3 regions of the Nostoc sp. ChiQUE02 genome follow, and region 1 is predicted to be linked to each of the others. Evidence: predicted binding sites of a transcription regulator. Region 1 holds the regulator's gene; each other region holds the start of a gene.

Evidence for each region. The regulator NtcA, encoded in region 1, controls nitrogen genes in cyanobacteria. The targets are predictions, from matches to a motif close to TNTGTANNNNNNNNTACANA.
Region 2: a site for NtcA is predicted at 2,274-2,293, ahead of glnA (type I glutamate--ammonia ligase). Genes of this name have one in related genera too.
Region 3: a site for NtcA is predicted at 3,520-3,539, ahead of RM347_RS09515 (DUF3120 domain-containing protein). Genes of this name have one in related genera too.

Annotation. Positions count from the first base shown of each region.
Region 1 covers NZ_JAVRBN020000035.1:69,856-74,799, forward strand. The annotation lists gene RM347_RS27265 (DUF3084 domain-containing protein) at 1-1,336, opposite strand, end outside; gene ntcA (global nitrogen regulator NtcA) at 1,505-2,176, opposite strand; gene fabI (enoyl-ACP reductase FabI) at 2,557-3,333, shown strand; gene hisB (imidazoleglycerol-phosphate dehydratase HisB) at 3,415-4,059, shown strand; gene RM347_RS27285 (ABC transporter ATP-binding protein) at 4,205-4,944, shown strand, end outside.
Region 2 covers NZ_JAVRBN020000008.1:174,112-179,055, reverse strand. The annotation lists gene RM347_RS11305 (hypothetical protein) at 407-607, shown strand; gene glnA (type I glutamate--ammonia ligase) at 730-2,151, opposite strand; gene apcB (allophycocyanin subunit beta) at 2,509-3,018, shown strand; gene RM347_RS11290 (TlyA family RNA methyltransferase) at 3,278-4,096, shown strand; gene RM347_RS11285 (Calvin cycle protein CP12) at 4,093-4,350, opposite strand; gene RM347_RS11280 (GTP-binding protein) at 4,765-4,944, opposite strand, start outside.
Region 3 covers NZ_JAVRBN020000007.1:48,455-53,398, reverse strand. The annotation lists gene RM347_RS09525 (TIGR03279 family radical SAM protein) at 694-2,019, opposite strand; gene RM347_RS09520 (undecaprenyl-diphosphate phosphatase) at 2,103-2,927, opposite strand; gene RM347_RS09515 (DUF3120 domain-containing protein) at 3,542-4,321, shown strand; gene psbU (photosystem II complex extrinsic protein PsbU) at 4,820-4,944, shown strand, end outside.

The DNA of each region.
Region 1 (4,944 bases):
CTTGCACATTTTCGACAATTCCGGCGTTACGGGCACGAAATTGGGAAGCAGAAATCAGCAGTTCCAGCCGTTGCTGTAACTGATAAGATGTCATGGTTTTGGAATCGGTAGTAGTTGTAGCCAGCACTGCGCCTCCCGAAAAAACCAGTTGATTGCGAGCTGTATCGGCGAAAAATTCTATCTGCTTTTCTCCCCTGACGTAATTACCAGCCGAGAAAATTCGCACCACATATTCTTGACCATCGCTAATCTGCTTACTCAATTGCTCAACCCTCTCCTGGGTCACGCGTAGTAGCTCTGCATTTGCAGGATTTGCACCAGGCTCGCTTAATTCGAGGTTGGCGTTGCGATTGGCTTCTTGTAAAAGTTGTATCACTGCCTGGCGAGCAGCAGCAGGTTGGTTAACACGAACTACATCAGCAGACAGAACTTGCCCGCGAACTAAGGCTAGTTTACCCAGGCGCAGGTCGCGGTAGGACTGATAATATTTTTCCAGCCTTGCAACTTCCAGTTCTAATTGCTCCTGTTGTGCTTCCAATTCTTTGAGGCGCGATTCCCGTTTGGCAATCACTTGCTCTCGCGCTGCAACTTCTACATTACGCTTTTGAATTAGTTGATCCAGTTGGGAAATTTTTTGATCGCGCTGTTCTATGGCTTCTTGGCGGTTAGCAAGTTCGCGATCGCGTTTTTCAATAGCTGTTTTGGCTTCGTCAATGGCTGTTTTTGCTTCAGCGTACAGTCGTTGACGTTCTGTTTTCAGTAGTTCAACTGCCGCCTGTAGCTCTTTTCTTTGATTGTAAACGCTTTGCAATTCAGCTATGGCTTTTTGGTATCGAGTTACAACTTGTTCTAGCTGACCTTGAGTACGTTGGAGTTGAGCTTGAGTTTGGGCTTGTTGACTAATGGTGCGATTCAACTGAGCTTGTGTTTGGCGTTGTTTGGCATTCGCCGCCTGCAAAGATTGATTAATTACCTGCAAGTCTTGTTGTGCTTTTGCTTGGGCAATTCTTGCTTGGTTTAGCTCACTTTCTACCTGACTTTTCTGAGTTTCTGCGGTTTTTAGCTGTTCCCGCTTCTGCCTGAGGTCTGTTTGAATATCCTCTAACTCAAAGACTCCTTTTCGCAAGCCTTCGTCAGCAGCGAATAAAATCCCTAGAGTTGATGCTGAAATCAAACCACCCGTAAAAATAGTTACTAGTACAGCAGTGTTTTTCGGACGAAGCTTAAAAAGTGAGAGGCGGGCTTTGCCAACTCGTGTGCCGATGCGATCGCCCACGGTGGCAATGACGCCTCCCAGAATTAAAATTGCTGCGATGAGGATGTATCCGGTGGTCATCTTTAGCTACCGAAATCCTTCCAGATACAGCCTACTACTTTTAACCATTGTCTGGAAAGAAGTGGAAATTGGCAATAGCTGAAATTACTCAATTTTAGATTTACCTCTAGCTATTAGTGTCATTTTTCAAAATACAACACGCGCCGATTCCCCTTTCTCCAATTGCTTTTATGTGAACTGCCTACTTAAGGTAACAGGTTTATGCACAGTAATTTTCTTTTTGTGGATAGAAATCATCTTTTTCTCACGCAAATCCCCTAGTAGCCTAGTAACAGTAACACGAGTTGAACCAATTGCTTCTGCGATCGCTTGATGAGATAACTTCAGATCGATAGTGATCCCATCTGCACAAGGAACCCCAAAATCCCGACAAAGAATTAGCAAAAAACTCACCAACCTAGAACCCATATCTCGGTGAGCGAGAGTTTCAATCATCATCTCCGTTTGTAAAATCCGCGAAGACAGACCTCGCAGCATTAACATTGATAATTCTGGATTTTCCTTGAGTGCTTGCTCGACTTGTTCAATTGGTGCTGACAGTAATTCCACAGGGGTAAATGCAACCGCATGGTAAAACCTATCCGACTTATTTCCTGTCAGCAATGACAATACACCAAAAACACTATTTTCCCGCAGCAGCGCTACCGTTATTTCCTCTCCTGCCTCGTACACCCTGGAAAGTTTAACAGCACCTTTCAAAAGAAAATAAACTCGTTCGGCAGGATCGCCAGGAAAAAAGATCGTTTTATTGCGTTCAAACGTTTCCACAACTGGCGGAAACGCCCCGGTCGCCATCTGACGAAATACATTTGCTAGGGCTTTATCTTGTGTCACGATCATCTCCCTTCCCCTACCCAATGCCGGAAAAACAAAAACTGATTACCTAAGAATACACCTGAAAAATGAATAAAGCACCGTCAACCTTTCTGTACTTTCCTATACTCAAATTAATCTCTTCATAACTCTTTGTTTATAATGATACATAATTGTTGATCCTTTCAGCTACTAATTGTTGATAAGTAGTTCCAATAGCTGTATTAAAAAGGGTTTTTTAAAGAACAAATAAAGATATCTTGAGAAAATCTTTAGGAAAAATCAAGATTTTTGTCACAGCAAACACTCTTAGCAATATTCATTTTTGCAAATCCTGTGTAAAACAAAGACAAAACGTGCCTCAGATTCTAGTATGCTCCTAATGATCGATCGCATTAACAATTTCTATGCTGAATCTGACTGGAAAAAATGCTCTTGTTACAGGTATTGCCAATAACCGCTCGATCGCCTGGGGCATCGCTCAACAGTTGCACAAAGCTGGAGCAAACCTGGGTATTACCTACCTGCCGGATGAACGCGGCAAGATGGAGAAAAAAGTTGCGGAGTTGGTAGAACCACTCAACCCCAGCTTATTTCTTCCGTGTAATGTCCAAGATGACGAACAGATTCAATCTACCTTTGAAACAATCCGCGATCAGTGGGGAAAGATAGATATCCTCATCCATTGTCTGGCATTTGCTAGCAAAGACGATTTGAGTGGAGATTTTAGCCAAACCTCTCGTTCTGGCTTCAACACCGCCTTAGAAATCAGTACCTACTCGCTGGTGCAGTTAAGTGGTGCAGCTAAACCTTTGATGACGGAGGGAGGTAGTATCGTCACGCTGACATATTTAGGCGGTGTCAGAGCAATTCCTAACTACAACGTTATGGGAGTTGCCAAGGCAGGGTTAGAAATGAGTGTGCGTTACCTAGCCGCTGAACTAGGTCCGCAAAATATCCGCGTGAATGCCATCTCCGCAGGCCCCATCCGCACCTTGGCATCTTCAGCAGTGGGTGGAATTTTGGATATGATTCATCATGTAGAAGAAGTAGCTCCCTTACGACGCACTGTGACTCAGCTAGAAGTGGGCAACGCTGCGGCTTTCTTGTGTAGTGATTTGTCCAGTGGCATTACCGGACAAGTTCTATATGTAGATGCAGGATATGAAATTATGGGAATGTGACGCGATAAAGTTATGAGTTATGAGTGAGGAGTTATGAATTTTTAACTTTTCACTCCTAACTTCTAACTCTTTCTATTCCCTATGCAAACAACCAATCGCCAAGTTAATTCCTCAAACTACGACCAGTCAACTAAAACTCCTCGAATTGCTACCGTTCATCGCACCACTGGTGAAACCGATGTGCAAGTTACCATCAACCTGGATGGTAGAGGAACTTGCAAAGTAGCCACAGGTGTTCCGTTTTTGGATCATATGCTGCATCAAATTGCCTCCCACGGGTTGATTGACCTAGATATTCAAGCCAAGGGAGACTGGGAAATTGATGACCACCACACTAACGAGGATGTGGGCATTACCTTAGGGCAAGCTTTGAACCAAGCACTAGGTGACAAAAAAGGTATTATCCGCTTTGGTAATTTCCTCGCACCATTGGATGAAGCCTTAGTTCAGGTAGCATTAGACTTTTCCGGACGCCCTCACCTCAGTTACGGCCTACAAATTCCTACCCAGCGTGTAGGAACCTATGACACCCAACTGGTACGCGAATTCTTTGTGGCGGTGGTGAACCATAGCCAAATGACATTGCACATTCGGCAACTGGATGGTATTAATTCTCATCACATCATTGAGGCAACATTTAAGGCTTTTGCGAGAGCAACGCGGATGGCGGTAGAAATTGACCCCCGTCGTGCTGGGGTGATTCCTAGTTCTAAAGGCGTTTTGTAAAGCTAGCCAGAGTTACCTAGCAAGGGTGAACTTATGGTGTTAATTTACTGACTTTGTTCGCGATAATTGACACGCCAGGTAGCGATGGTTATTATCAGCCTACTAGGTAACTTGTAATTACTATCAAGCTGTTAATTGAACCGAGATGAAGTCTGTTGCAGATGACCCTAATTCTCAACTTAATACGACAGACACTCCGCCAGTAGTCCTAACTTCTGAGTTGCGAAAAGTCTATCGCACTGGTTTTTGGCTAAATCAAAAAATCGTATCTCTCAAAAACTGTTCTTTAACAGTTTACAAAGGAGAAACTTTTGGGTTGCTGGGGCCAAACGGTGCTGGTAAAACCACCCTTTTAAAATTATTGCTGGGAATTATTAGTCCCACCTCTGGGCGGGGATTATTATTGGGTAAGCCAATAGGCGATCGCAGTGTTAAGCAACATATCGGCTATCTGCCGGAAAATCCCTATTTGTATGACTATCTCACTGGCTGGGAGTTTTTGCAGCTAGCCGCTGGGCTATTCCAAATACCCAAAAGTGTCCAATGCCAACGCATTCCCCAACTGCTGGACTTAGTGGGTTTATCGCAAGCCGATGCTCGTAAAAAGCTCCTGCGTCGCTACTCTAAAGGAATGCTACAGCGTGTTGGCATGGCACAGGCGCTAATTAACGAGCCAGATTTGGTTTTCCTGGATGAACCAATGTCTGGTCTTGATCCGGTGGGACGCTACCAAATGCGGGAAATTATCCTGGCGCTAAAAGCCGCTGGTAAGACGATTTTTTTCAACAGCCACGTTCTTAGTGAAGTAGAACAGATTTGCGATCGCATTGCCATCCTCGCTCAAAGTGAACTAATTTGCTCTGGTTCCCTTAATGAACTCTTAGG
Region 2 (4,944 bases), on a different contig from region 1:
ACTCGGGGCCCCCACGGAGTGGGGATTGGGGGAGAGGGGGCAGGGGGAGAGAAAGTCGTTTTGATGGGCGTGAAATTGGATAATTTATTTCTTGGAGTTCCCTTATCAGGCATAAAAAGAGCTTGAGCTTTGACTACTTGTATTCCGTGTAACAATTATAACGTATAAATTATCTCCTCTTTGGAAGGTTATGTGCCCTGGGCTAAGACAAATATTAAGCCAGATCATTTTAGTTCTCAAAGGTGTATTCAGAAGATTTTTCCGGCTTTTGACAAAAAATACCTAATATTGTGGGCAAAGAAAATATAAATTTTTGTAAAAAGTAGCTTATGTTACAGAATTTTTGTTATATTAGTCTTGTGAGGAAAAAAAATTATATATTCACAAAATACACAGGAGTATGGTTATGTCTATCGCAGATAAATCTCGTGCTTTGATGGTGCGTGAACATCAGCAAGTCAAGAATCGCCAACAATCAATGCTGATGAGGGCGGCACAGGAACTTGGTCTTCCTGAAGAAGTATCTCACTACTGGAACCCGATTCAAGGGAAGGTAGATGCTAGCAGTCGGATGATTTATGGCCCCAGTCACGCTTCCATGAGCTAAGTTTCAGGAATTTTAAGCTGGATTTTTTGAGTGAAAGTCTCAACTGACAACTTTGGAAAAAAAGCCACCCTCTACTTTAGGGTGGCAAAATTTATTACTTTTTAATTAGATACGACTCTTCATTAAGCATCGTAATAGAGGTAAAACTCGTAGGGATGAGGACGCAGTTGCAACTGCTTGGCTTCGTTAAGCTTGTAGTCAATCCAATTTTCGATAAAGTCTTCCGTGAATACGCCTGATTCTGTCAAGAAGGCGTGATCGTTTTCTAGTGCTTGCAATGCCAGTTCTAAAGAACTTGGAGTTGAGGGAACCTTTGCAAGCTCCTCTGGAGAGAGTTCATAGATATTCTTATCTAGGGGTTCACCAGGATGGATTTTGTTTTTGATGCCATCGATACCAGCACAAAGCATTGCAGCAAATGCCAAGTAGGGGTTAGATGTAGCATCTGGACAACGGAATTCTAAACGCTTGGCTTTGGGGTTCTTACCAGATAGAGGAATACGGATAGAAGCAGAACGGTTCCCTTCAGAGTAAGCCAAGTTAACAGGAGCTTCATAACCAGGCACTAGGCGCTTGTATGAGTTGGTACTAGGGTTGGTAATTGCCAACAGCGCTGGTGCGTGTTTGAGAAGACCACCAATGTAGTACAACGCCATTTCACTCAAATCAGCATACTCATTACCTGCAAACAGAGGTTGACCGTCTCTCCAAATGGACTGGTGACAGTGCATTCCTGAACCGTTATCGCCAAAAATCGGTTTTGGCATGAAGGTGACGGTTTTGCCGTATTTCTTGGCAACGTTCTTGATGACATATTTGTAAGTCATCAACCAGTCAGCCGCTTCGATCAACTTACCAAAACGAAAACCTAGTTCGCACTGACCACCAGTAGCAACTTCGTGGTGATGCTTTTCAATGGGCACACCTAATTCTGCCATTGTCAACAGCATCTCTGTACGGATGTCTTGGAAAGAATCCGTTGGTGAAACTGGGAAGTAACCTTCTTTGAAGCGTGGTTTGTAACCCAAGTTGGGTTTTTCATCTGTACCGGCTTTACCGGAATTCCAAGCACCTTCTTCGGAGTCTAAGAAGTAGTAGCCTTCGTTAGCAGTTTGGGCAAACCTAGCACTATCAAAGATAAAGAACTCAGCTTCAGGGCCAAAGAAGGCTGTATCACCAATGCCACTAGAAACCAGGTAATCTATTGCTTTTTGGGCAATAACGCGTGGGCAACGGTTGTACGGTTCACCCGTGCGGGGGTCTTTAATACTACAAATTATACTTAGTGTTGGCACTTCCATAAATGGGTCGATCCAAGCAGTGTTGGGGTCGAGTACCATCGTCATGTCCGATTCGTTGATTGCTTTCCAACCCCGAATGCTGGAACCGTCAAAAGCTACGCCATCAGTGAATGCAGTCTCATCGATTTGGTTCTGGTACAGTGTGAGGTGCTGCCAAGTCCCTACTGTATCGATGAATTTGAGATCAATCAGCTGAATTTTTTCATCTTGAATTCTCTTCAAGAGTTCTTGTGGTGTTGTCATTGTTACTCCTTCTCTACCAATTTCCTAAAGTAAACCAGAATCTTACATTGCATCCTAACCCTGCTGATCTCAATCAGACCGTGACACACCAGAAATATCTTAAATACTAGACATTAGCGAATTTTGTAGCTTATGTTACAGATATCTAGATTATCAGGTTATATTAACCTTTCAGCGATCATCTGTACAAAACTGGAAAGTTCATCACATAGGGGTCAACTTTGGCATAGAATCCTTAAATAGTGGATAGATTGTTTTTGTGCCGAATCTATTTTAAATAGCACAAAAATTTACTGGTGCATAAGTGCAGCCAAATAAATATCAAACCATAAATAGCAAGGATTGGGAGAAAAAAGAATGCGCGATGCAGTAACAAGTTTAATTAAGAATTATGACTTAGCTGGTCGGTATTTTGACCGGAATGCGATCGATAGCCTGAAGTCTTACTTTGACAGCGGTACAGCAAGAGTACAAGCGGCGGCAGCGATAAATACTAATGCGGCCGCACTTGTCAAGCAGGCTGGTTTGAAGTTATTTGAAGAACTGCCAGAATTGATTCGCCCCGGTGGAAATGCTTATACAACTCGTCGTTATGCGGCTTGTTTGCGGGATATGGACTACTATCTGCGCTACGCCACCTATGCGCTGGTTGCAGGAAACACGAATGTGTTGGATGAACGAGTGCTACAAGGGCTACGGGAAACTTACAATTCTCTAGGAGTGCCTATTGGGCCTACAGTTCGCGGTATCCAGATTCTCAAGGATCTGATTAAAGAGCAAGTAGCAGCAGCAGGTGTGGTTAATACTGCTTTTGTCGATGAACCATTCGATCACATCACACGCGAGTTGAGCGAACAGGATATTTAGATTTTAAGCGGGCAAGGTGTCTGCCCCGACATAAACATAAATAGCGATCGCACTTTTGTCTGTGTTGGAAAAGAGCGATCGCTTTTTTTAGACACTATTAGGATATGAGGAGCAAAGGGTGTAAAGTTTTGCTCGTAAGGCACAATAGAAGTTGCCGATGTTTGAGGCGCTGATTATGGAAAAATTATTAACTTGAGTTAACCGAGAAGAAATTATCAATCGTGCTTTGACTTTAATCTGACCAGGAGAGTCTAATTAATTGGCTAAACAGCGACTCGATACACTATTAGTAGAGCTAAATTTATGTTCTTCTCGCGCCTTAGCACAGCGGTTAATTCAGGCGGGGGAAGTTACTGTTAATCAGCAGCTAGTTGATAAGCCTGGTACAGAAGTTGATATTTCGGCTCAAATAAATATTAAAGAGCGATCGCCTTTTGTTTCTAGAGGTGGTGAAAAACTCTCCAAAGCTTTGTCAGTATTTGCCATTCCTGTAGCAGAGCGCATTTGTTTAGATGGTGGGATTTCTACTGGTGGTTTTACTGATTGTCTCTTGCAAGCTGGAGCAAAACAAGTTTACGGCATTGATGTCGGTTACGGTCAAGTTGATTGGCGGTTGCGAAATGATTCGCGGGTGATTTTGCGGGAACGCACCAATTTACGGCAACTACGACCAGATGAGTTATATGGCGAAAATGACCCGATTCCTGATTTGGCGGTGGTCGATGTATCGTTTATTTCTTTAACTAAAATTCTGCCTGCTTTGTGGCAACTAACTCAAGCTAACCGAGAAGCTGTATTGTTAGTCAAGCCACAGTTTGAAGTCGGCAGATCCCGTGTGGGTAAAAAAGGTGTTGTGCGAGATCCAAACGACCAAGCTGATGCCATTTTCCAGGTGTTGCAAACAGCCCACGAATTAGGATGGAAATACAAAGGCTTAACTTGGTCGCCGATCACTGGTCCTGCTGGGAATATCGAATATCTTTTGTGGTTGGGAATGGGAAGTGAAATACCACTACCTGATTTAGAGGCAATTAAGCAAATAACGCAGTCAGCAACAACTGATTTACGGAAAAGTTAAAGGTCGTAGATTAGACATTCTACGGAATCAGGATGGTGATCGCAGTAGTTTTCCAAAGAGGTTTTGTTTGATTTTGCTTGCTGTTGATGAGCTTTCTCAGCTTGTAATTCTTCCACAATGTCCCAGGCTACGGCACAACCAGCAGAATTACTACCATCTAGCTCACAAGTTGTACGGGCTTCAGTAATGGCTTCAGTAATGGCTTCTTCAAGATTTGTCGCCCCAGTAGTTTCAAATTTTAGGGTAGTTGTCATGATATTTTCACCTTTAGTTTACAGAGATAGATATTAACTGTGAGCTTTCAATGACCCCAGGAAGCTCACCCTCCGGGTGACGCTCCTGCGTCGCTAACGCTGCGCTAACGCCAGTCCCTCTTTGTTGGAGCAACAAGACCGGGCTGGCTCACATTTCCAGTTTAGATAGGCTTCCCACAAGAGGTGGTGGTAAACACCGTCATCTTTTTAGCTAATTTGAGTGGGAATTACCCTCTTGTCATCTTTGATTCAAAAAGCTACAGCAATTCTACTAGTTGCGGTAACAAGCAGAGGTGGTCATGTTCTCAGTCTTGCATCCCAAATTGGGAATGTCAGTCAATTGTCAGAAGAGTTTGATAGAAGTTGATAAACACTTATAAACGGCAACAAACGGGAAACAATTTTTATTTATTCTCAATACTTTATTCCTAATTCTTGTCGCAAACGATACAGAATTGTGTTTTGGTCAACTTGAGAAAGAATTTCTTGAATTACACTGCTAGCGCCCAACTGCCCCCAGGTACAGCCTTTTTCGAGATACACTTGGGCGGCTTTGCCAACAGAGTATGCTCCATAACCGGCGATACCAGCTTG
Region 3 (4,944 bases), on a different contig from region 1:
TTTGGAGTAAGTATTTTAGCAGTTAGCTCAATCATTTGAATTCTTAGAAAAAGCTATCCAAAAATAGACGCTAGTTAGATATGCTACCGCTAGAATGCAGGTAGTTCTAATGAAGTTAAAATCAGTCATGACATTTAATTAAGCGTAAGAGTGAGCAAGAAGCTTACAAATTAAAATCTGTAAACTTTGGATGTAACATCCAAATGTCTGGATGCCAAAAAGTTTTAGCCCAAAGACTTGGACTAGGCAAAATTAATTGGGTCGCTGAATCGACGAAACTTCGTATTTAGACTATGCCCTAAAGTATGACTAGCCTTAGAAGCTGTTTATCTAAAAATTGACCACACAAACACGTGCAGTTTGTGAATTGCCCTCAATTCTATTGGGGCAAGTGGCTAAAAGTGGTAAGGATTTAAATTTACCTTATTTTTGACCAGCTTTTTACCAGAGCTATTTTTATGTCGCTAACCTTAAACTGCTGTACATACCAGTAGCAATGACCAGGTAGCTAGCGTTGGTTAGCTGATTAGCTTAATTGCCTGCACGCTATTTGCTACATTTACCTACTGATTTTCAGTCTACACTATAAGGGATCAAAAAACTAGGTTCAAAATTCGTTCTTCAAAGCAGTAAACAAGAAGGTCTTGCAGAACGTAGTTAAATTGTCTAGACTAAAGAGTTAACAAAAACAGCTTAAACAATACAGGTATTGATTAAATCTTCAACTCCTGCTACTGGTAAGATTTTTGTATCTAATTTGCAGGCTAATTCTTCAATACTCATATCATCTAAAAATACCAATTCACCATGTTTGAGCATTACATTTGGCAATAAAATTCCTTCTCCCAAATCTTGCCCTTGTAAGTTCAACAACAAATCATGACCTGTTAGTAACCCCGTGACAGTGATACTTTGTCCCCAATAATCACTGGATAAAGCACGCATATTTACTTCTAAACCTTCAACAGAATTTAACCGTTTTAAGATCGGTTGAAATGCGTTTTCTACAGCATTGCCTACTACCCAAGTAAATTTTCTCTGAGGATAAATTTTTGGCGGTAGTAACTCTGTTGCGGCATCTGTAAATTGCTTAATAAACAACTTAATTGAACCAACACCGTTATCAATTTGGGGATACTCTTCGTATTCAGATTCGCTTGGTAATTCCTCACCTGCAATTAAAAACCACTCATCAGCTAACCAAGCAACGCTGGAACCGAATTTTTGGTGAAATTGTCGCGAGAGTATTTTGACTTGAGAAATTACTTCTTTGGCTTTTTCTCTGGTTACAGGTGTGAGTTCGTCTTCTTGGGGACGAAATCGTGTCAACCCGACTGGTACAACTGCTACTGATGCCACCGCAGGCACTTCACCAGTATGAAAAGATGCTAAATCTTTTAGGGTTTGCTCCAGGTGTTCGCCATCATTTATACCAGGGCAAACAACCACTTGAGCATGAATTTGTAGTCGCCTTTCTTGAAACCACTTGAGTTGTTGCAAGATTTGTCCTGCACGCGGATTTTTCAGCAGTCTAATTCTAACTTCGGGTTCTGTGGCATGAACAGAAACATACAACGGAGACAAGCGCATTTGTTCAATCCGCTGCCATTCTCTTTCTGGCAAATTAGTCAGGGTAAGATAAGAGCCGTACAAAAAGCTTAGACGGTAATCGTCGTCTTTAAAGTACAAGCTGGTACGCTTACCTGGTGGTTGTTGGTCGATAAAGCAAAATGGGCAGCGGTTATTGCACTGAATTAAGCCATCAAATAGGGCAGTTTCAAATTCTAGCCCCAAGTCTTGGTCGTAATCTTTTTCGATTTCCAGGCTATGAGTTTTACCAGCAGCGTCTAAAACTTCTAGTTCCAAGACTTCATCAGCACACAAAAACTGATAATCAATTAAATCGCGGGGACGTGTACCATTGATTGCAACGATCGCATCCCCAGCCTCAAAGCCAATCTCCGCGGCTATTGAGTCTGGAAGAACCTTGGTAATTCGGGCAGGATGAATGTTAATCATGGGTAATGGGGCATTGGGCATGGGGTATTGGGCATTAGTCATTTGCTTTGGACTAATGACTAATGACTAATAACTAATAACTATTATCCTTTCCAACCTGCTGCGATCGCCAGTAAGATAGCACTACCGAATGCTAATCTATACCAAACAAAAACCAAAGTGTTTTTGGTTGCTAAGTATTTGATCAAAAATGCAATTGATAGGTAGGAAAAAATAAAGGTTGAAATAATTCCTACAATTAACAGTCCAACAATGTTATCTGGCAACTGGTGCGCTTGAAATAACTTGAATATTTTCAGGCTTTTATACAGAGTAGCAATGGTAAGAGTTGGAAACCCTAACAAAAATGAGAATTTCGCTGCTGTAGCGCGTTCTAATCCTAAAAATAAGGCGGTCGTCAACGTCGAGCCAGAACGAGAAACGCCAGGAATCAAAGCAAGTGTTTGTCCTAATCCAACTAAAATACCATCCCGAATCTGCAATGAATCGAAACCTCGCTTGCGAGTACCAATTTTTTCTGCCAAACCTAGTAAGAGCGCCATAATAATTGACATGATGGCAATAATTAATGCGCTCTCCGGTAAAATATCTTTCAAAAGAAAGCCGAAAATTAAAGCAGGCATTGTTCCTACTACAATACCGACAAGAATTTTCCATTCCTCACGTTGCCAGTCTTTCTCTTTTAGGGCTTCGATCCCACCTTTTACAATACTAGAAATCAGCGACCAAAAATACCCAACAATTGCTAAAACGCTGCCAAATTGAATTGCATCAACAAAATCTTTAGAACCTAGTTCTTTCCAACCAAATACCTTTGTCACAATCAGAAGATGTGCAGTGCTGCTGATTGGCAAAAACTCTGTAATACCTTGAACAATACCCAAAATAAAAGCTTGAATAAACTCCATATGCAATTAATACCTTTTTCCTGTTCTAGACATTATTATTTAACTGATGATGTTGCTTTATATACTCTCTATTGCACCCAATCTTGTAGAAAACTCAATTTTCCCGATCAATAACATCATCGAAGACGCTGACCATGTTCTTACACCCATCTCAATAAGTCAACGCAATTTCGGAAATTCATCAAACTTTAATATTTAGTGGACTGATGACAGTTCACTTTTTAACTTTCAAATTTTATCTCTCACCTCTCAGTAGTCGCTCATTTACAAGAGACCAAAAGAGGACAAGGGAATGGGGAGACAGAGGGACGTTGTATACCCATCACCAAGTGTTGCACCAGCGCCCAGAGTTTTATACCCCTACCAAATCTTATTTGTTGGCTATGTATCAGGTGGGGTCTGAATCCCCATCTAATTTCTCCCCTTGTCTCTTTCTTCAATACAGAGGAGTTGTGTACATAGTGCAACTTTAATGGATTAGTCTGGCGCAGAATGTTTTGTTTGGTTTGCACCAAGGCTCCCCGAAATTTCAGTATAATTACAATGCCCCTGGGGGGGATTTTAAAGTGTGATATCTTAAATAAGATAAAGTTTAGTAACAAATATTAAAAACTTTGATTAATAATACACTGTCCTCCTACACCGCTTCTACCCCTTCTATTGATACCGAGTTGGATTTAGCTGATACTGGGCAGAACGGTATCAAGCAATTGGAATCTACACTCTCCTTTTCTCCCTCTTTACCCTTATCTACTTCTGCCCGGCAAACTTGGTTAGTGTTTGCGGCGGCGGTTTTTTTGGTATCAGTGCCAGTATTTATAGAAGCGCCAATAGTGCGATCGCTACCAAGTCTGAGTTTAGCGCTGACAGCATTTTGGGTGTGGCTAAGTTTTACCTTGATGTCACGTCCTGCAACTTACGTCTGGGGGGATTTGCTCTTAGGGTTTAGCTGGAGTTGGTTAGCAGGAGCGATTTACTGGGGCTGGTTACGTTGGGAACCTTTATGGCATTTGCCAGTAGAGTCTATAGGCATACCATTTGCTTGCTGGTGTTTGGTGAAGAATTGGGGCAAGGTGGGTAACTGGTTTTATTTTGGCTCTTTGCTCGGTACAGCTTTAACAGATGTATATTTTTATCTAGTAGATTTGATGCCCTATTGGCGGCAAATCATGACAGTAGATGCAGATGGCGCACCGCAAATCTTACAAAATGCGCTGATGCAAGTACAAGCACCTTGGGGACAAAGTTGGGCCATAATTCTCGCCCTAATGCTATTAACAGTCGGCATTTTACCTTTAGGTCAAAAGCAAAAACACTGGTATGCCTTTGGTGGTGCAGTTTTGAGCACAATTTTGGTAGATAGTCTATTTCTGTTAGCTGCGATCGCAGCCTAAATATTAAAAAATTGTGTAATATTAAAGCCAAAACTTTCCCTAGCCCAATCTACGGCACATCAAGAATGATGCTGTAGATGATTAATTAGTTAAGAAATATTACATAACAATCCGTCAGCATCAAGTCTTCTTTGGTAGGTTTAGGGTATTAGACATCGCACGGTTTCGTGTCTGCTTGGGAGGTAGAATCAGCCACCCCGAAAAGCTTTCATCTACCTGGGAATGTTACCAGGATCATGGATACAACGCTATTGCAGCGATGTGGGCACTCTTACCACTATGAAAATTTTTGGCAAAAGTACAGTCAAACCCAGTAACGGCAAATATTGTGGATATTAATACGCTGTATATTAGTTTCTGATGACTGCTGTGTTGACTAAGCTATCAGGTTTTGTCCCTTGTCTTTTGTCTTTGGCGCTCTGACTAATGACTAATGACTGCTGACGGCTGTTAGCTTAAAACTTTTATTTCTGTTTGATGGAAAGAGGTAGAAAAATCGTGAAAGGATTGGCGCGTTTATTAACAGTGTTTAGTTTGTTACTTAGTTGCTGGGGATGGTTGGGAACAACTCAGATAGCCCAAGCTGCTAGTTTCAACAGTTTTGCTTTTCCCCAAGTCCCAGT